DNA from 3 places in the Streptomyces herbicida genome. Region 2 is predicted to be linked to each of the others. Evidence: riboswitches for the same ligand, from Rfam matches in the RefSeq annotation. Region 2 holds a riboswitch; each other region holds the start of a gene.

Region 1 (5,270 bases), on a different contig from region 2:
TGATCGCAAACCGTCCCGCCACCGTGCCCGAGTGATCGCGGCGTCCGTGGCGGCGCTCGTCACCGGGGGAGCCGCGACCGTACTCGCCGAGGCCCCGGCGTCCGCGGCGAACCTGCCGAAGGGACACGACGTCTCGTCGCACCAGAAGAACGTCGACTGGCCGGGCGCCAAGGCGAAGGGCGCCAGGTTCGTCTACATCAAGGCGACCGAGTCCACGAACTACCGCAATCCCTACTTCGGCCAGCAGTACAACGGCTCGCGCGGCGCGGGCATCGTCCGGGGCGCCTACCACTTCGCACTGCCGGACAAGTCGTCGGGCGCGGCACAGGCCGCGTACTTCGTGAGCAACGGCGGCACCTGGACCGCGGACGGCTGGACGCTGCCGCCCGCGCTGGACATCGAGTACAACCCGTACGACAAGAAGCGCAAGTGCTACGGCCTGAGCAAGGCGAAGATGGTCGGCTGGATCAAGGCCTTCAGCGACGAACTGAAGCGGGAGACCGGCCGCCGTCCGGTGATCTACACCACCACCCACTGGTGGAACACCTGCACCGGCGGCAGCGGAGCGTTCGCCGCGAACCATCCCCTGTGGATCGCCCGGCACGGCTCGCCCGACGTGGGGAAGCTGCCGGCCGGGTGGGCGTACTGGACCTTCTGGCAGTACGGCAACAGCGGCAGCCTGCCGGGTGACCAGAATCTCTTCAACGGGTCCTCGAGCCGCCTGAAGTCGTTCGCCCGGGGCTACTGACCCAAGGGGCGCCTGGGCCGTCGGACCGGAGAGGAGCGGCGGCCCGGCAACAACCCTTTCTAGAGACACCTTCAATCCCCTCTCAGTTCACCTTCCGTTCATCCAGGTTGCCTACGGTCAACCGGCCAATGACCTTCGAACGAATGCCTGGGTAAATGGAAAACTTCTCGCTGATCCTCGCGATTGTGGTGGTAACTGCACTCGCGTTCGATTTCACGAACGGTTTTCACGACACCGCCAACGCGATGGCCACGACCATCTCGACCGGTGCGCTCAAGCCCAAGGTCGCGGTGGCCATGTCCGCCGCGCTCAACCTTGTAGGCGCTTTTCTCTCCGTGGAGGTCGCCAACACGATCTCCAAGGGTCTCGTCGACGAGAACGGCATACGTCCCGAGGTCATATTCGCCGCCCTGGTCGGCGCGATCCTCTGGAACCTGCTGACCTGGCTGGTCGGGCTCCCGTCCAGTTCCTCGCACGCCCTCATGGGCGGTCTGATCGGCGCGACGATCGCGTCGGCCGGGACCGGCGCCGTCCACAGCGACGTGCTCGTCACCAAGGTCCTGATCCCGGCCGTCGCGGCCCCGGTCGTCGCCGGTGTGGCGGCCATGCTGGCCACGAGGTTCTCCTACGCGCTGAGCAAGGACGCCGACAGCGAGGCCACCCGCAAGGGCTACCGCGCCGGCCAGATCGCCTCCGCCGGTCTCGTCTCCCTCGCCCACGGCACCAACGACGCGCAGAAGACGATGGGCATCATCACCCTCGCGCTGATCGCCGGCGGTGCCGTCGCCCCCGGCTCCAACCCTCCCACCTGGGTGATCCTCTCCGCCGGTCTCGCCATCGCGCTCGGCACCTACATCGGCGGCTGGCGCATCATCCGCACCATGGGCAAGGGCCTGACCGACCTTCAGCCGCAGCAGGGCTTCGCCGCCCAGACCAGCGCCGCGACGGTCATCCTGGCCTCCTCCCACCTGGGCTTCTCCCTCTCCACCACGCACGCCGTCTCCGGTTCCGTGATGGGCGCGGGCCTGGGCCGCAAGGGCGGCGTGGTCCGCTGGTCCACCGCGACCCGCATGGTCGTGGCCTGGGCGCTGACCCTGCCGGCGGCCGCTCTGGTCGGTGCGCTCGCGGAGTCCGTGACCGACCTGGGCGACTGGGGCACCGCAGTCGTCGCCGTCTTCCTGGTCGCCTCCAGCGCCGCGATCTGGAAGATCTCCCGCCGCGAGGTGGTCGACCACAGCAACGTCAACGACACCGAGGAGCCGGCCGGTGTGGTGACCACGGCGATCGCCGCCGTGACGCCGCCCCCGGCGGGCACGCTTGCCGAGGGTCTGACGGCCACGATCCCGGCCCAGGCGACCGCCCCCGCCACCGACCCGGCGACCCCTCCGGCCGCCACCGTCTGACCCCGAGCCCCGGTTACTAAGGAAGCATCACCATGAAGATCGACTGGGCGGCTCTCGGCTCCGTCTTCGGCGTCAGCCTCGTGGTCACGGTCGCCATCGTGGCCCTGTTCACCGTCGGCGTCGCAGGTCTCTCGCGCCGCGAACGCGCCACGGCCCAGGGCGGATCCGCCGCCCTCGCGGTCACCGGAGCGTATGTGTGCTTCGCGGCCTGCGCGGCGGCGGTGGCGTACGGCATCTACCTGATCATGGCCAAGGCCTGACCCAGGTTCACCAGGCTCCTCCCCGATGCCTTCGGGGAGGAGCCTTTTCGTCTGCCCTGACACCCGCCCGCGCAGCGCCGGTGTGGGTCTCAGCACACTCTCCCCTTGCAGGTCAACGGCAAGTTGACGGCCCTTCCGGGGGCGTGGTGGACTGCCGGAGCCATGTACGGCGGCAAGGGAGGAAGCCGGTGTGAATCCGGCGCGGTCCCGCCACTGTCACCGGGGAAGAACTCTCCGGAAGCCAGGAACTCCCACCGCCGGTCTCGTCGAACCAGGGCGCGGACACCCTGAGTGAGGACATATCGCCATGCTCGGCTGCCGATTGAGATACAGCACCAGGTCGCTGCTCGACCCCACGGCCGGCTGAGCCGATGCGTGCCGATCGCGTCTTCGCGTACGGCGCCTCCGCCGGCCTCCTCGGTGACCTCCTCCTGGGCGATCCGCGCCGTGGGCATCCGGTCGCCGCGTTCGGACGTGCGGCAGGCGCCGTCGAACGGGTGCTGTGGCGGGACCATCGCGGCTGGGGTGCGCTGCACACCGCCGCGTGCGTCGGTGGGGCCGTGGCCCTCGGCGTCCTCGCCCGGCGAGCCGTACGTCCCTCCCCCGCCGCCTCCGTCGCACTCACCGGTGCCGCCACCTGGGCCGTGGTCGGGGGGACTTCGCTCGCCCGGGAGGCCCGGGCCATCGGGCGTGCCCTGGAGGCGGGTGACGTGGAAGGTGCCCGTGCCCGGCTGCCTCACCTCTGCGGACGGGATCCACAGGCGCTCGACGCCGACGGGATCGCCCGGGCCGTGGTCGAGTCCGTCGCCGAGAACACGTCCGACGCCGTCGTAGGGGCGCTGGTGTGGGGCGCCGTGGCAGGCGTGCCCGGACTGCTCGGGTTCCGCGCGGTCAACACCCTTGACGCCATGGTCGGGCACAAGTCCCCCCGGTACCGGCGCTACGGGTGGGCCTCCGCCCGGCTCGACGACGTCGCCGGGTGGCCGGGGGCCCGGCTCACCGCCGTACTGGCCGCCGCCGCGGGCCCGGATCCGCGCGGCGCCCTGCGCGCCTGGCGGGCCGACGCGCGCAGGCATCCCAGTCCCAACGCCGGGCCCGTCGAGGCCTCCTTCGCGGGGGCCTTGGGCGTGCGGCTCGGCGGAACCCTCTCCTACGGGGGGCGGGTCGAGCACCGGCCCGTGCTCAACGGCGGCGGCCGTGCCGTGGCCGCCGAGGACATCGACCGGGCCGTACGGCTCTCCCGTCGGGTCGGTCTGCTCGCGCTCGGCGCCGGAGTCGCCGCGCGCGCCGTCGCAGCCAAGGCAAAGGAGGGCACGTCATGAACGGTGGTCTGCTCGTCGCCGGCACCACCTCCGACGCGGGCAAGAGCGTCGTGACGGCGGGGATCTGCCGGTGGCTGGTGCGACAGGGCGTCAAGGTCGCGCCCTTCAAGGCGCAGAACATGTCCCTCAACTCGTTCGTCACGCGCGAGGGCGCCGAGATCGGTCGGGCGCAGGCCATGCAGGCCCAGGCGTGCCGGGTGGAGCCCAGCGCGCTGATGAATCCCGTGCTGCTCAAGCCCGGTGGTGAGCAGAGCAGCCAAGTCGTGCTGCTGGGCAAGCCCGTCGGCGAACTCAGCGCGCGCGGATACCACGGCGGGCGGCAGCGGCAACTCCTCGGGACCGTTCTCGACTGTCTCGCCGAGTTGCGGGGCACGTATGACGCGGTGATCTGTGAGGGCGCCGGTTCTCCCGCCGAGATCAATCTGCGGCGGACCGACATCGTGAACATGGGCATCGCGCGCAACGCGCGGCTGCCCGTGCTGGTGGTGGGCGACATCGACCGAGGGGGCGTCTTCGCCTCCTTCTTCGGCACCGTCGCACTCCTGTCACGCGAGGACCAGGAACTCGTCGCCGGGTTCCTCGTCAACAAGTTCCGGGGGGACGTCGGTCTGCTGGAGCCGGGGCTCGACATGCTGCACGGGCTCACCGGACGGCACACCTACGGAGTGCTGCCGTTCCGGCACGGGCTCGGCATCGACGAGGAGGACGGGCTCCGCGTCTCGCTGCGCGGCACCGTGCGCGAGTCGTCCGTCGCGCCGCCCGTTGGAGAGGACGTGCTGCGCGTCGCCGTCTGCGCGATCCCGCTCATGTCCAACTTCACCGACGTGGACGCGCTGGCCGCCGAGCCCGGTGTCGTCGTGCGATTCGTGGACCGGCCGGAGGAACTCGCCGACGCCGACCTCGTCGTGATCCCGGGCACCCGGGGGACGGTCCGGGCACTGGAGTGGCTGCGGGAGCGGGGGCTGGCGGACGCCCTGGTCGCAAGGGCCCGTGAGGGCCGGCCCGTTCTCGGCGTCTGCGGCGGCTTCCAGATGCTCGGCGAGCACATCGAGGACGACGTCGAGAGCCGCAAGGGACACGTGGACGGGCTCGGGATCCTGCCCGTGCGGGTGCGGTTCGCCCGCGAGAAGACCCTCACCCGGCCCGTCGGCGAAGCCCTCGGCGAGCACGTCGAGGGCTACGAGATCCACCACGGGGTCGCCGACATCCACGGCGGGGAGACGTTCATCTCCGACGGCAGTGGGCACAGCCTGGACGGTTGCCGGGTCGGGCAGACCTGGGGCACCCACTGGCACGGCTCCCTGGAGTCGGACGGTTTCCGGCGGGCCTTCCTGCGCGAGGTGTCGGCCGCCGCGGGCCGCCGCTTCGTACCGGCCCCCGACACCTCGTTCGCCGCGCTGCGCGAGGAGCAGCTCGACCGGCTCGGCGACCTGATCGAACAGCACGCGGACACGGACGCGCTCCAGCGGCTCATCGAGTCGGGCGCGCCGCAAGGACTGCCTTTCATTCCACCGGGAGCGCCCGCATGAGCACAGTG
Region 2 (5,270 bases):
GGTCCGTCATCCCTTCGCGCTCTCCTCCCGTCACCGGGATCTCAGGGATTCATCTCGCGAAGGAGATCTCCGTGACCACCAAGCCCGCAGCCGCGGCAGCACGGGCCACCGTGTACGGCTACCCCCGCCAGGGGCTGGGCCGAGAACTCAAGAAGGCGATCGAGGGCTACTGGAAGGGCCGGGTCAGCGCCGACGCCCTCCGCGCCACCGCCGTCGAACTGCGCCGGACCAACTGGCGGCAGCTCGCAGAGGCCGGCATCGACGAAGTGCCGACCGGCGACTTCTCGTACTACGACCACGTCCTGGACACCACCGTCATGGTCGGCGCGATCCCCGCGCGCCACCGCGACGCCGTCACCGCGGACCCGCTCGACGGGTACTTCGCCATGGCACGCGGCACCCAGGACGTGGCGCCCCTGGAGATGACCAAGTGGTTCGACACCAACTACCACTATCTCGTCCCGGAGTTGGGCCCGGACACGGTGTTCGCGGCCGACTCCGCCAAGCAGGTCACCGAACTCCGGGAGGCCCTGGCCCTAGGCTTGACGGCCCGGCCCGTGCTGGTCGGTCCCGTCACCTATCTGCTCCTCGCCAAGCCCGCCCCCGGCGTGGCCGCCGGCTTCGACCCGCTCACGCTCCTCGATCGTCTGCTCCCGGTGTACGCCGAGGTCCTCGCCGACCTGCGCGCGGCCGGCGCCGAGTGGGTACAGCTCGACGAACCCGGCCTGGTCCAGGACCGGACCCCGGGAGAGCTGAACGCCGCGGCCCGTGCCTACCGCGACCTCGGCGCCCTCGTCGACCGCCCCAGGCTGCTGGTCGCCTCCTACTTCGACCGTCTGGGCGAGGCCCTGCCCATCCTCGCCAAGGCGCCGGTCGACGGACTGGCGCTGGACTTCACCGCGGCCGCCGCCGCCAACCTGGACGCGCTCGCGGCCGTCGGCGGGCTGCCCGGCAGGCGCCTGGTCGCCGGGGTCGTCAACGGCCGCAACGTCTGGGTGAACGACCTGGAGAAGTCTCTCGCCACACTTGGCACTCTGCTCGGCCTGGCGGGCCGGGTGGACGTGGCCGCGTCCTGCTCCCTGCTGCACGTCCCCCTCGACGCGGCCGCCGAGCGGGACATCGAACCCCAACTCCTGCGCTGGCTCGCCTTCGCCCGACAGAAGACGGCCGAGATCGTCACCCTGGCCAGGGGCCTGGCCCGCGGCACCGATGCCATCGCCGCCGAACTCGCCGTGAACCGGGCCGATCTGGTCTCCCGAGCGTCTTCGCTCATCACGCGCGATCCGGTCGTCCGCGGCCGTGCTGACGCGGTCGGCGACGCCGACGCCCGCCGCGTCCCGCCGTACGCCGAGCGGGCCGCGGCCCAGCGCGCCCACCTCGGCCTGCCGCTGCTGCCGACCACCACCATCGGCTCCTTCCCACAGACCGGCGAGCTGCGCACCGCCCGCGCCGACCTGCGCGCGGGCCGGATCGGTGCAGCCGGGTACGAGGAGCGGATCAGGGCGGAGATCCGGGAGGTGATCGCCTTCCAGGAGAAGGCCGGCCTGGACGTCCTCGTGCACGGCGAGCCCGAACGCAACGACATGGTCCAGTACTTCGCCGAGCGGCTCACCGGCTACCTGGCCACCCGGCACGGCTGGGTCCAGTCCTACGGAACCCGGTACGTCCGGCCGCCGATCCTGGCCGGCGACATCTCCCGCCCCGAGCCGATGACGGTGCGCTGGACGACGTACGCCCAGTCGCTCACGGACCGTCCGGTCAAGGGCATGCTGACCGGCCCGGTCACCATGCTCGCCTGGTCCTTCGTGCGCGACGACCAGCCGCTCGCCGACACCGCCCGCCAGGTCGCCCTCGCCCTGCGCGACGAGGTCAACGACCTGGAGGCGGCCGGGACTTCAATCGTCCAGGTCGACGAACCCGCCCTGCGCGAGACGCTGCCGCTGCGCGCCGCCGACCGGTCGGCCTATCTGACGTGGGCGACGGAGGCGTTCCGGCTCACCACCAGTGGCGTCCGGCCGGACACACAGATCCACACCCATATGTGCTACGCCGAGTTCGGCGACATCGTCCGGGCCATCGACGACCTCGACGCCGACGTCATCAGCCTGGAGGCGGCCCGCTCCCGTATGCAGGTCGCCCGCGAACTCGCCGCCCACCGCTACCCGCGCGAGGCCGGACCCGGCGTGTACGACATCCACTCCCCGCGCGTGCCCACCGCTCAGGAGGCGGCCGAACTGCTGCGCACCGGCCTGAAGGCCATCCCCGCCGAACGCCTGTGGGTCAACCCCGACTGCGGCCTGAAGACCCGCGGCTGGCCGGAGACCCGCGCCTCACTGGAGAACCTGGTCGCGGCCGCCCGCGCGGTCCGCGACGAGCTGTCGTGACAGTCGTCTGACAGGCGTGTCCGCTCCGGCCCGCTCGAGCCGGAGCGGACACGCGTCCCCGGGACGGGCTGTCAGGCGGACGGTTCCCGGTGGCGACGCAGCAGGGCCGCTAGCGCGCAGCGCAGGCACGTGGGATCCGCTTCCGCCGCCGTTTCCTCGACGGCGGGGCCCGGCGCGGGACACGTGCAACCGTCCACCGAACCGTGCTCGGCGGCCGCGATCAATGTCTCCAGTTCCCGCAGCAGTTGCTCCGTGCGCTTCGCCTGCTGGGCGAGAACTCGGACACGGGCGCTCTGACCGCCGATCTGCCGTCGGCTGGCGATCAGTTGCTCGTACTCCTCCAGGGTCAGGGCCACCGCCTCACGTCCGCCCAGGGTGATGTGGCGCGGCTGGGGATGTCTGGCCAAGGGGCTTCTCCGCTCGTCGCCTCCGCCGGTCGGTGTCCCGAGAACGCGAGAGGGCCCCCCGATGGTTCCGAAGGGCCCTCTTGTGTCCTGAAGGGATCAGCGCGCGGCTGGAACTGCCCGCGCGGACGAGGCTGTCGCGGGCTTGGGATTGAGCATCCGCTCGGCCAACTCGCCGAAGACGAGGCCGAATCCGCCCCACAGCACCGTCTGGATGGCCAGCGCGGAGAGCCGGAACCGCCACAGCAGGGTGGCCGGGAAGTCCTTGGGCACCTCGTTGACGACGGGCAGGAACGCGTACGCGAGCCCGATGGCGACGGCGAAGGCCGCCACCGCGACGACGGTCGCGTACCAGGTGCCCAGCCGGGGCGCGAGCCGCTTGCCCAGGATGGTGACGGCGATCGCGAGGAGCACGCTGAGCGCCATCATCAGGAAGTACAGCGTCGTCCGCTTGCCGATGGTGTCGGGATCACCCACGGAGGGCGGGTTGGCCGGGTACTTGAGGAAGGGCACGACGTACACGGCCAGCAGTGCGCACCCGGACAGCAGTAGCGCGGTCGCCCGGGGGCCGAACCGGCCGACGCGGCCGAGCGCGAAGGAAAACGCGAGTGCCGCGATGCCGCCGAAGGCGACCCCGTAGACCAGGACGCCGGTGGCGAGTCCGGCGGTCGACTGCAGGGAGCGGGAGACGACCTCCATCTCGTGCTCGTGGGAGTGCGCCTCCTCGAAGCTGATCGCGTTGTCGACACTCGGCTCACCGAGGAAGTAGGCGACGACGAGGGCGAGCACGCCGGCGGCCAGGCCGGCGAGCATGCCCCGCACGAGGAGGTTTCTCACTGTTGCGGAGTTCATGGGTGTGCGGCGCCCCTCGTCAGTGGCAGGGGAAGCCGAGCAGGTGGCGGGCGTCGTGCACCCACTCGTGGACGTCCGTGCCGTTGAACACGGAGGTGGCGCCCTGCTCGGCGCCGACGAAGTACAGCAGGACCAGCATCAGGATGCCGAAGAAGACCGCCCAGGGTGCTATCGCCTTCAGCGGCAGCGTGGCGGGAACGACGGGGGTGGTGGCTGTCGGCTGGGCGACGGTCTGCGCCATGGCAGGGCCTCCTCTGGGAGTTCGCGTCCCATCTCGGTGGTGCACTGGACGACGGCCACGGGTCTGACTCACGAAACGCCCCAGGGCCTCTCGCATACAGTGGCGCGACCGTGCCGGACTCCCACCGGCTTCCGTCTCGCCGTCGTCGATATCGAACCGACGGTACCGCGAGTCGGGGACATGGCCAAGACCGCATCCACCAGGCGTGATCTTCCTCTCCCGCCGGGCGGCCCGGCGGAGCACGGCGCGGGTCAACTCCCCGTCAGGCGTGACAGGTGGCGGATCGGGGTCGCGGGGACCGTGGCCGGGACGCGCTCCAGGACGCCGCCCGCGAAGACGTCGTACAGGGGCAGCGTCTCCAGGTGCACGTACCCGATGTGGCAGTCGCAGACGGCGAGTGGGCAGGGGCGGGGGCGCAGGGCGGTGCGGTACGAGCCGTCGTAGAGGTTGCCGAGCGGGGTAGGCACGAAGTGGCAGCGGCGGACGGTGCCTTCGCCGTCGACGGAGATCACGGAGTCGCCGGTGCGGCAGGGCAGCCCCGCGCTGGTGTGCGGGTGCCGGCTGTAGGGGAAGAGCGGGTCCAGGACCGTCCACCGGTCGGCCTCAGCGTCGGTGTACGGGTGTCCCTCGGCGGCGTTGACCCACAGGTAGACGTGCTCGGGCAGGTCGGCGCGCAGGTGCCGGGCCGCGTCGAGATGGTCGGGCAGGCCGACGATGCCGACGCTGAAGCGGATGCCGCGCTCGGTCAGATCGCGGCACTTGGTGAGGAAGCGGTCGTAGGGGGTCTGCCCCGGGTGGTAGGTGCACCACAGGGCCAGCGTGTCGCGGTCGGCCTCGGCGAGCCAGTCGGTACGGCAGCTGAGGTTGGTCTGGATCGCCACGCGCCGGATGTGCGGCAGATGGGACAGGTCCGCGAGGGTGCGCCGGTACCAGGAGCGGACCAGGCCCTCTCCCCAGGGGGTGAACAGGATGGACAGGCGGTCGCCGGTCTGCTGCCGGGCCCAGGCGGCGAAGCCCTCGAGGGACGCGCGGTCCGCGCGCAGTTGGGCGCCGGTGTCGCGTCGCTTGGCGAAGGGGCAGTAGGGGCAGTCGTAGTCGCAGGAGGCGAGGGGGCCCCGGTAGAGGAGGGTGAGGTCCATGGCGGGCCGGTCACTTCCTCTCGTAGGCGGCCATGGCGGCCCGGACCGCCGGGGAGAAGAGGTCGGGGCCGATCGCGTCGGAGTGGGCGATTCCCTCGGGGGTGAGCCTGAGGGTGGTGCGGTCGTCGGTCAGCCAGCCGCGCTCGGCGAAGCCGGCGAGCTCGGGGCCGAAGTGGTCGGCGGGGGTCGCTCCGAATCGGGCGCGGTAGTCGTCGAGGCGCAGGCCCTCGGCCTGGAGGAGGGACTGCAG
Region 3 (5,270 bases), on a different contig from region 2:
CTCCTTGCGGACGGTGTCCACCACCTCGAAGGCGAAGGACATGTGCATGGTCTCGTCGCGGAACACCCAGTTGGTGCCGGTGGCCAGACCGTGCAGCAGACCCCGGCTGCGGAGCCAGTAGACGTAGGCGAAGGCGCCGTAGAAGAACAGGCCCTCGATGCACGCGGCGAAGCAGATGAGGTTGAGCAGGAAGCGCCGGCGGTCGGCCTTCGTCTCCAGGCGCTCCAGCTTCTCCACCGAGTCCATCCACTTGAAGCAGAACTCGGCCTTCTCGCGGATGGACGGGATGTTCTCCACGGCCGCGAAGGCGGCGGCACGGTCCTCCGGGTCGGGGAGGTAGGTGTCCAGCAGCGTCAGATAGAACTGGACGTGCACCGCCTCCTCGAAGAGCTGCCGGCTCAGATAGAGCCGCGCCTCGGGGGAGTTGATGTGCTTGTAGAGGGTCAGCACCAGGTTGTTGGCCACGATCGAGTCGCCCGTCGCGAAGAACGCGACCAGACGCCCGATCAGATGCTGCTCACCCGGGGTCAGCTTCGCGAGGTCGGCGACGTCCGAGTGGAGGTCGACCTCCTCCACGGTCCAGGTGTTCTTGATGGCGTCCCGGTAGCGCTCGTAGAAGTCCGGGTAGCGCATCGGGCGCAGAGTCAGCTCGAAGCCCGGGTCGAGCAGGTTGGTGTTACGGCTGGACATTACTGGCAGGCCTCGCAGGACTCGGGGTTCTCAAGGGAGCAGGCGACGGCATCGGGGTCGGCGGCCTGCTGCACGGGGATGGGGGTCTGGGTCTGCGCCCGGGCGGCGCGGGCGATGCGGGTCGCCGGGCGGGAGCGCAGGTAGTACGTCGTCTTCAGGCCCTGCTTCCAGGCGTACGCGTACATCGAGGAGAGCTTGCCGATCGTCGGCGTCTCCAGGAACAGGTTCAGGGACTGCGACTGGTCCAGGAACGGGGTGCGAGCCGCGGCCATGTCGATCAGGCCGCGCTGCGGGATCTCCCACGCCGTGCGGTACAGCGCCCGCACGTCGGCCGGGATCCACGCGAAGTCCTGCACCGAGCCGTTGGAGTCGCGCAGCGCCTCACGGGTGCGCGCGTCCCAGACGCCCAGCTCCTTGAGGTCCCGCACCAGGTAGGAGTTGACCTGCAGGAACTCGCCGGACAGTGTCTCGCGCTTGAACAGGTTGGAGACCTGCGGCTCGATGCACTCGTACACGCCCGCGATGGAGGCGATGGTGGCGGTCGGGGCGATCGCCAGCAGCAGCGAGTTGCGCATGCCGACCGCGGCGATCCGCTCGCGCAGGGCCGCCCAGCGCTCGGGCCAGGTCAGCTCGGCGTCGTAGTGGTCGGGGTGCAGGACACCCCGGGCGGTCCGGGTCTTCTCCCAGGCCGGCAGCGCGCCGTTGCGCTCGGCGAGGTCGGCGGAGGCCTCGTACGCGGCGAGCATGATGCGCTCGGCGATGCGGGTGGACAGGGCGCGCGCACCGGCCGAGTCGAACGGCAGCCGCAGCTTGAAGAAGACGTCCTGCAGACCCATCGCGCCGAGGCCGACGGGACGCCACTTGGCGTTGGACCGGCCGGCCTGCTCGGTCGGGTAGAAGTTGATGTCGACGACACGGTCGAGGAAGGTGACGGCCGTGCGGACGGTCTCGTCCAGCCGCTGCCAGTCGATGTCCCCGTTGCTCACGAAGGCGCCGAGGTTGACCGAGCCCAGGTTGCAGACCGCCGTCTCGCCGTCGTCCGTGACCTCCAGGATCTCCGTGCAGAGGTTGGAGGAGTGGACGACGTGGCCCGGCTCGGCCGTCTGGTTGGCGGTGCGGTTGGCGGCGTCCTTGAAGGTCATCCAGCCGTTGCCGGTCTGCGCCAGGGTGCGCATCATGCGGCCGTAGAGGTCACGGGCGGGGACGGTCTTCTTCGCGAGCCCGTCCGCCTCCGCCTTGTGGTACGCGGCGTCGAACTCCGCGCCCCACAGGTCGACCAGCTCCGGCACGTCCGACGGGGAGAACAGCGACCACTGCTCGTCGGCGTTGACCCGGCGCATGAACTCGTCCGGGATCCAGTGCGCGAGGTTGAGGTTGTGCGTACGGCGGGCGTCCTCACCGGTGTTGTCGCGCAGCTCCAGGAACTCCTCGATGTCGGAGTGCCAGGTCTCCAGGTAGACCGCGGCCGCGCCCTTGCGCCGGCCGCCCTGGTTCACGGCGGCGACGGAGGCGTCGAGGGTCTTCAGGAACGGGACGATGCCGTTGGAGTGCCCGTTGGTGCCGCGGATCAGCGAACCGCGGCTGCGGATGCGGGAGTACGACAGCCCGATGCCGCCGGCGTGCTTCGAGAGGCGTGCCACCTGGTGGTAGCGGTCGTAGATGGAGTCCAGCTCGTCCAGCGGGGAGTCGAGGAGGTAGCAGGACGACATCTGGGGGTGCCGCGTGCCGGAGTTGAAGAGCGTGGGGGAGGAGGGCAGGTAGTCGAGCCGGCTCATGAGCCCGTAGAGCGCGGCGACTTCGTCGACGGAGCGGGAGGTGTCGTCCTCGGCCAGACCCGCGGCGACCCGCAGCATGAAGTGCTGGGGCGTCTCGACGACCTTGCGGGTGATGGGGTGGCGCAGCAGGTAGCGGCTGTGCAGGGTGCGCAGGCCGAAGTAGCCGAAGCGGTCGTCGCCGGCCGCGTCCACCAGCGCGTCGAGCCGCTCGGCGTGCAGCCGCACGAACGCGGCGGTGCGGTCGGCGATCAGCCCCTCGCGGTGCCCCACGGCGACGGACCCGGTGAAGGACGTCACGCCCTGCGAGGCGGCCTCGGCGCGGATGGAGAGGGTCAGCAGCCGGGCGGCCAGCCGGGAGTAGGCCGGGTCCTCGGAGATGAGGCCGGCGGCCGCCTCCGTGGCCAGCTCGCGCAGCTCCGTCTCGTCCGCCCGGGCGGAGCGGCCGCGCAGCGCTGCGGCGGCGACCCGGCCGGGGTCGGCGTCGGGCAGATCGGCGGTCAGCTCGGTCAGGGTCCGCAGCAGCGCGGTACCGGGACCGTCGGTCTCCAGGCCTGTCGCTGACGCCGGTTCGGCTGGCGCGATGGTCACGTGGGGCTCTCCCTGGCTCGGCACGGGGGCCTGACGCGGGGCAGGGGGCAGCACACGAGCGCACGCGGCGTCGCGTCCACCGGCCCACTCCACGAGGCCCGGACGTCGGGGCACCCGGACCGGGTGGCCAGGGCGCACTGTCGGCAGGTCCTCGGACTGACGCGAGCGCGCTTCGCCCGTGGGCGGATACGCGCAAGTACACCGTTGCGGGACAGTTCCGGATTCGCACCGGATTCCCCTGCGGCGACAGCGAGCATGAGCATACATCTAGTGCCGGGCTGCCGTGTCACCCCCAGATGTTGTGTCGTGGCGGTATCAGAGCGTCAACTCGTAGGTGACGAGAGTGATGTCGTCGAGGTGGGGGAGGGGATTCCAGTCCCGCTCGGGTGTGCGGACGAAGCCCATGCGTTCGTAGATGCGATGGGCGGCCTGCATGGAGTGCTGGGTGGACAGCACGATCCGTTCGCAGCCCGGCGTGGCCCGTGCGCGATCGACGCAGGCGCGCACCAGGGCTTCCCCGACGCCGCGGCAGCGCGCCGCGTGGGCGACCGCGAGCATCCGTATCTCGGCCTCTCCGGCACGGGCGATGTCGGCCATGGGCCCGCCTGCCGGCACGAAGGTGACGCCGCCGAGCACTTCGCCGTCCGCCACGGCGGCCAGCACCTCCGCGGCGGCCGCGCGCTTGGCCACGTCCCTGAGCTCGCGGAGGTACCCGTCGCTTTCCCCGAAGTCGAGGAGGCCGTCCTGGAGATAGGCCTGGGCGGTGATCTCGCCCAGGGTGCCGTACTCGTCCGGAGCCGTCCGCCTGATCTCGATGTCCATGGGACCGAGTGTGCAGGACGGGTACGACAAAGGGCCGCCGGAATTTCTCCGACGGCCCGTCCTCGTCCGCGTCCTCAGTGGCCGGCGCCCGCGGTCGCCGGCGGCAGTTCCACCTCGACGCCCGGGTCGCCGGCGTCCGCCGTGTAGTCCTCCGGGCTGGTCTCGTCGACGCCCTCCGGGGCCTTCAGCGCCTTCAGGGCGAAGGTCAGCACCACCGTGACGGCCACATTGAGCACGAAGGCGGTGAGGCCGATGTAGCCGATTTCCCCGATGCCCGGGATCTCCTTGGCCGAGCCGCCGAAGTGCTGCTGCGTCGGCGAGGCGACGCCGTACGCGGCGACGGTGCCGTACACCATGCCGACCGCCCAGCCCGCGAGCAGCGCCCAGCGGTGGAACCAGCGGGTGAACAGGCCGCCGACCAGGGCCGGGAAGGTCTGCAGGATCCATATGCCGCCGAGCAGCTGGAAATTGATGGCGACCGTCTTGTCCATCGTCAGGACGAAGACCAGCGCGCCCACCTTCACCAGCAGGGAGACCAGCTTGGAGACCTTGGTCTCCTGCGCGGCCGTGGCGTCCGGCTTGATGAAGTCCTTGTAGATGTTGCGGGTGAACAGGTTCGCGGCCGCGATGGACATGATGGCCGCGGGGACGAGGGCGCCGATGCCGATCGCCGCGAAGGCCACGCCCGCGAACCAGTCCGGGAACATGTTCTCGAACAGCTGCGGGATGGCCAGCTGGCCGTTCTGCACCTTGACGCCCGCCGCGATCGCCATGAAGCCCAGCAGGGCAAGCAGGCCGAGCATGAGGGAGTACAGCGGCAGGATCGTGGTGTTGCGGCGGATCACCTCACGGCTCTTCGAGGAGAGCGTCGCGGTGATCGAGTGCGGGTACATGAAGAGCGCGAGCGCGGAGCCCAGTGCCAGCGTGGCGTACGTCCACTGGCCGGCCTCGGGTGGGGTGAGGGCGCCGCGCGGCTTGCCGGTCGCCGGGTTGACCTGGCTGTACGCCTCGCCCGCCTTCGTGAAGATCTCGTCGAAGCCGCCCAGCTTGATCGGGATGTAGATGATCGCCACCGCGATGACGATGTAGATCAGCGTGTCTTTCACGAACGCGATCAGGGCGGGCGCCCGCAGGCCCGAGGAGTAGGTGTACGCGGCCAGCACACCGAAGGCGATCAGCAGCGGCAGGTCCTTCACGAACCAGTTGGTGCTCTCGCCGCCGCCGACGCCCATCACGTCGAGGACGGCCTGGATGCCGACCAGTTGGAGCGCGATGTACGGCATCGTCGCCAGGATTCCGGTGACCGCCACCGCCAGTGACAGACCCTTCGAGCCGAAGCGGCCGCGCACGAAGTCCGAGGTCGTCACATAGCCGTGCCGGTGGGACACCGACCAC

What was found. Region 2 has a riboswitch for cobalamin ahead of Q8A52_RS22795 (CbtB domain-containing protein). Riboswitches for the same ligand answer to the same signal wherever they lie in the genome.
Region 1: linked by a shared signal. The riboswitch ahead of Q8A52_RS42030 (cobalamin biosynthesis protein) and the one ahead of Q8A52_RS22795 (CbtB domain-containing protein) in region 2 are both predicted to bind cobalamin.
Region 3: linked by a shared signal. The riboswitch ahead of Q8A52_RS02665 (ribonucleoside-diphosphate reductase subunit alpha) and the one ahead of Q8A52_RS22795 (CbtB domain-containing protein) in region 2 are both predicted to bind cobalamin.

What each region holds. Positions count from the first base shown of each region.
Region 1 is NZ_JAUYWJ010000030.1:33,146-38,415, reverse strand. Features, by position in the region: gene Q8A52_RS42045 (lysozyme) at 1-748, shown strand, start outside; gene Q8A52_RS42040 (inorganic phosphate transporter) at 904-2,151, shown strand; gene Q8A52_RS42035 (hypothetical protein) at 2,184-2,411, shown strand; cobalamin riboswitch at 2,542-2,681, shown strand; gene Q8A52_RS42030 (cobalamin biosynthesis protein) at 2,783-3,733, shown strand; gene Q8A52_RS42025 (cobyric acid synthase) at 3,730-5,262, shown strand; gene cobN (cobaltochelatase subunit CobN) at 5,259-5,270, shown strand, end outside.
Region 2 is NZ_JAUYWJ010000010.1:335,677-340,946, reverse strand. Features, by position in the region: gene metE (5-methyltetrahydropteroyltriglutamate--homocysteine S-methyltransferase) at 72-2,384, shown strand; gene Q8A52_RS22805 (hypothetical protein) at 2,456-2,791, opposite strand; gene Q8A52_RS22800 (CbtA family protein) at 2,888-3,640, opposite strand; gene Q8A52_RS22795 (CbtB domain-containing protein) at 3,660-3,881, opposite strand; cobalamin riboswitch at 3,918-4,066, opposite strand; gene Q8A52_RS22790 (STM4011 family radical SAM protein) at 4,133-5,020, opposite strand; gene Q8A52_RS22785 (STM4012 family radical SAM protein) at 5,031-5,270, opposite strand, start outside.
Region 3 is NZ_JAUYWJ010000001.1:582,266-587,535, forward strand. Features, by position in the region: gene Q8A52_RS02660 (ribonucleotide-diphosphate reductase subunit beta) at 1-690, opposite strand, end outside; gene Q8A52_RS02665 (ribonucleoside-diphosphate reductase subunit alpha) at 690-3,053, opposite strand; cobalamin riboswitch at 3,179-3,316, opposite strand; gene Q8A52_RS02670 (GNAT family N-acetyltransferase) at 3,369-3,875, opposite strand; gene mctP (monocarboxylate uptake permease MctP) at 3,950-5,270, opposite strand, start outside.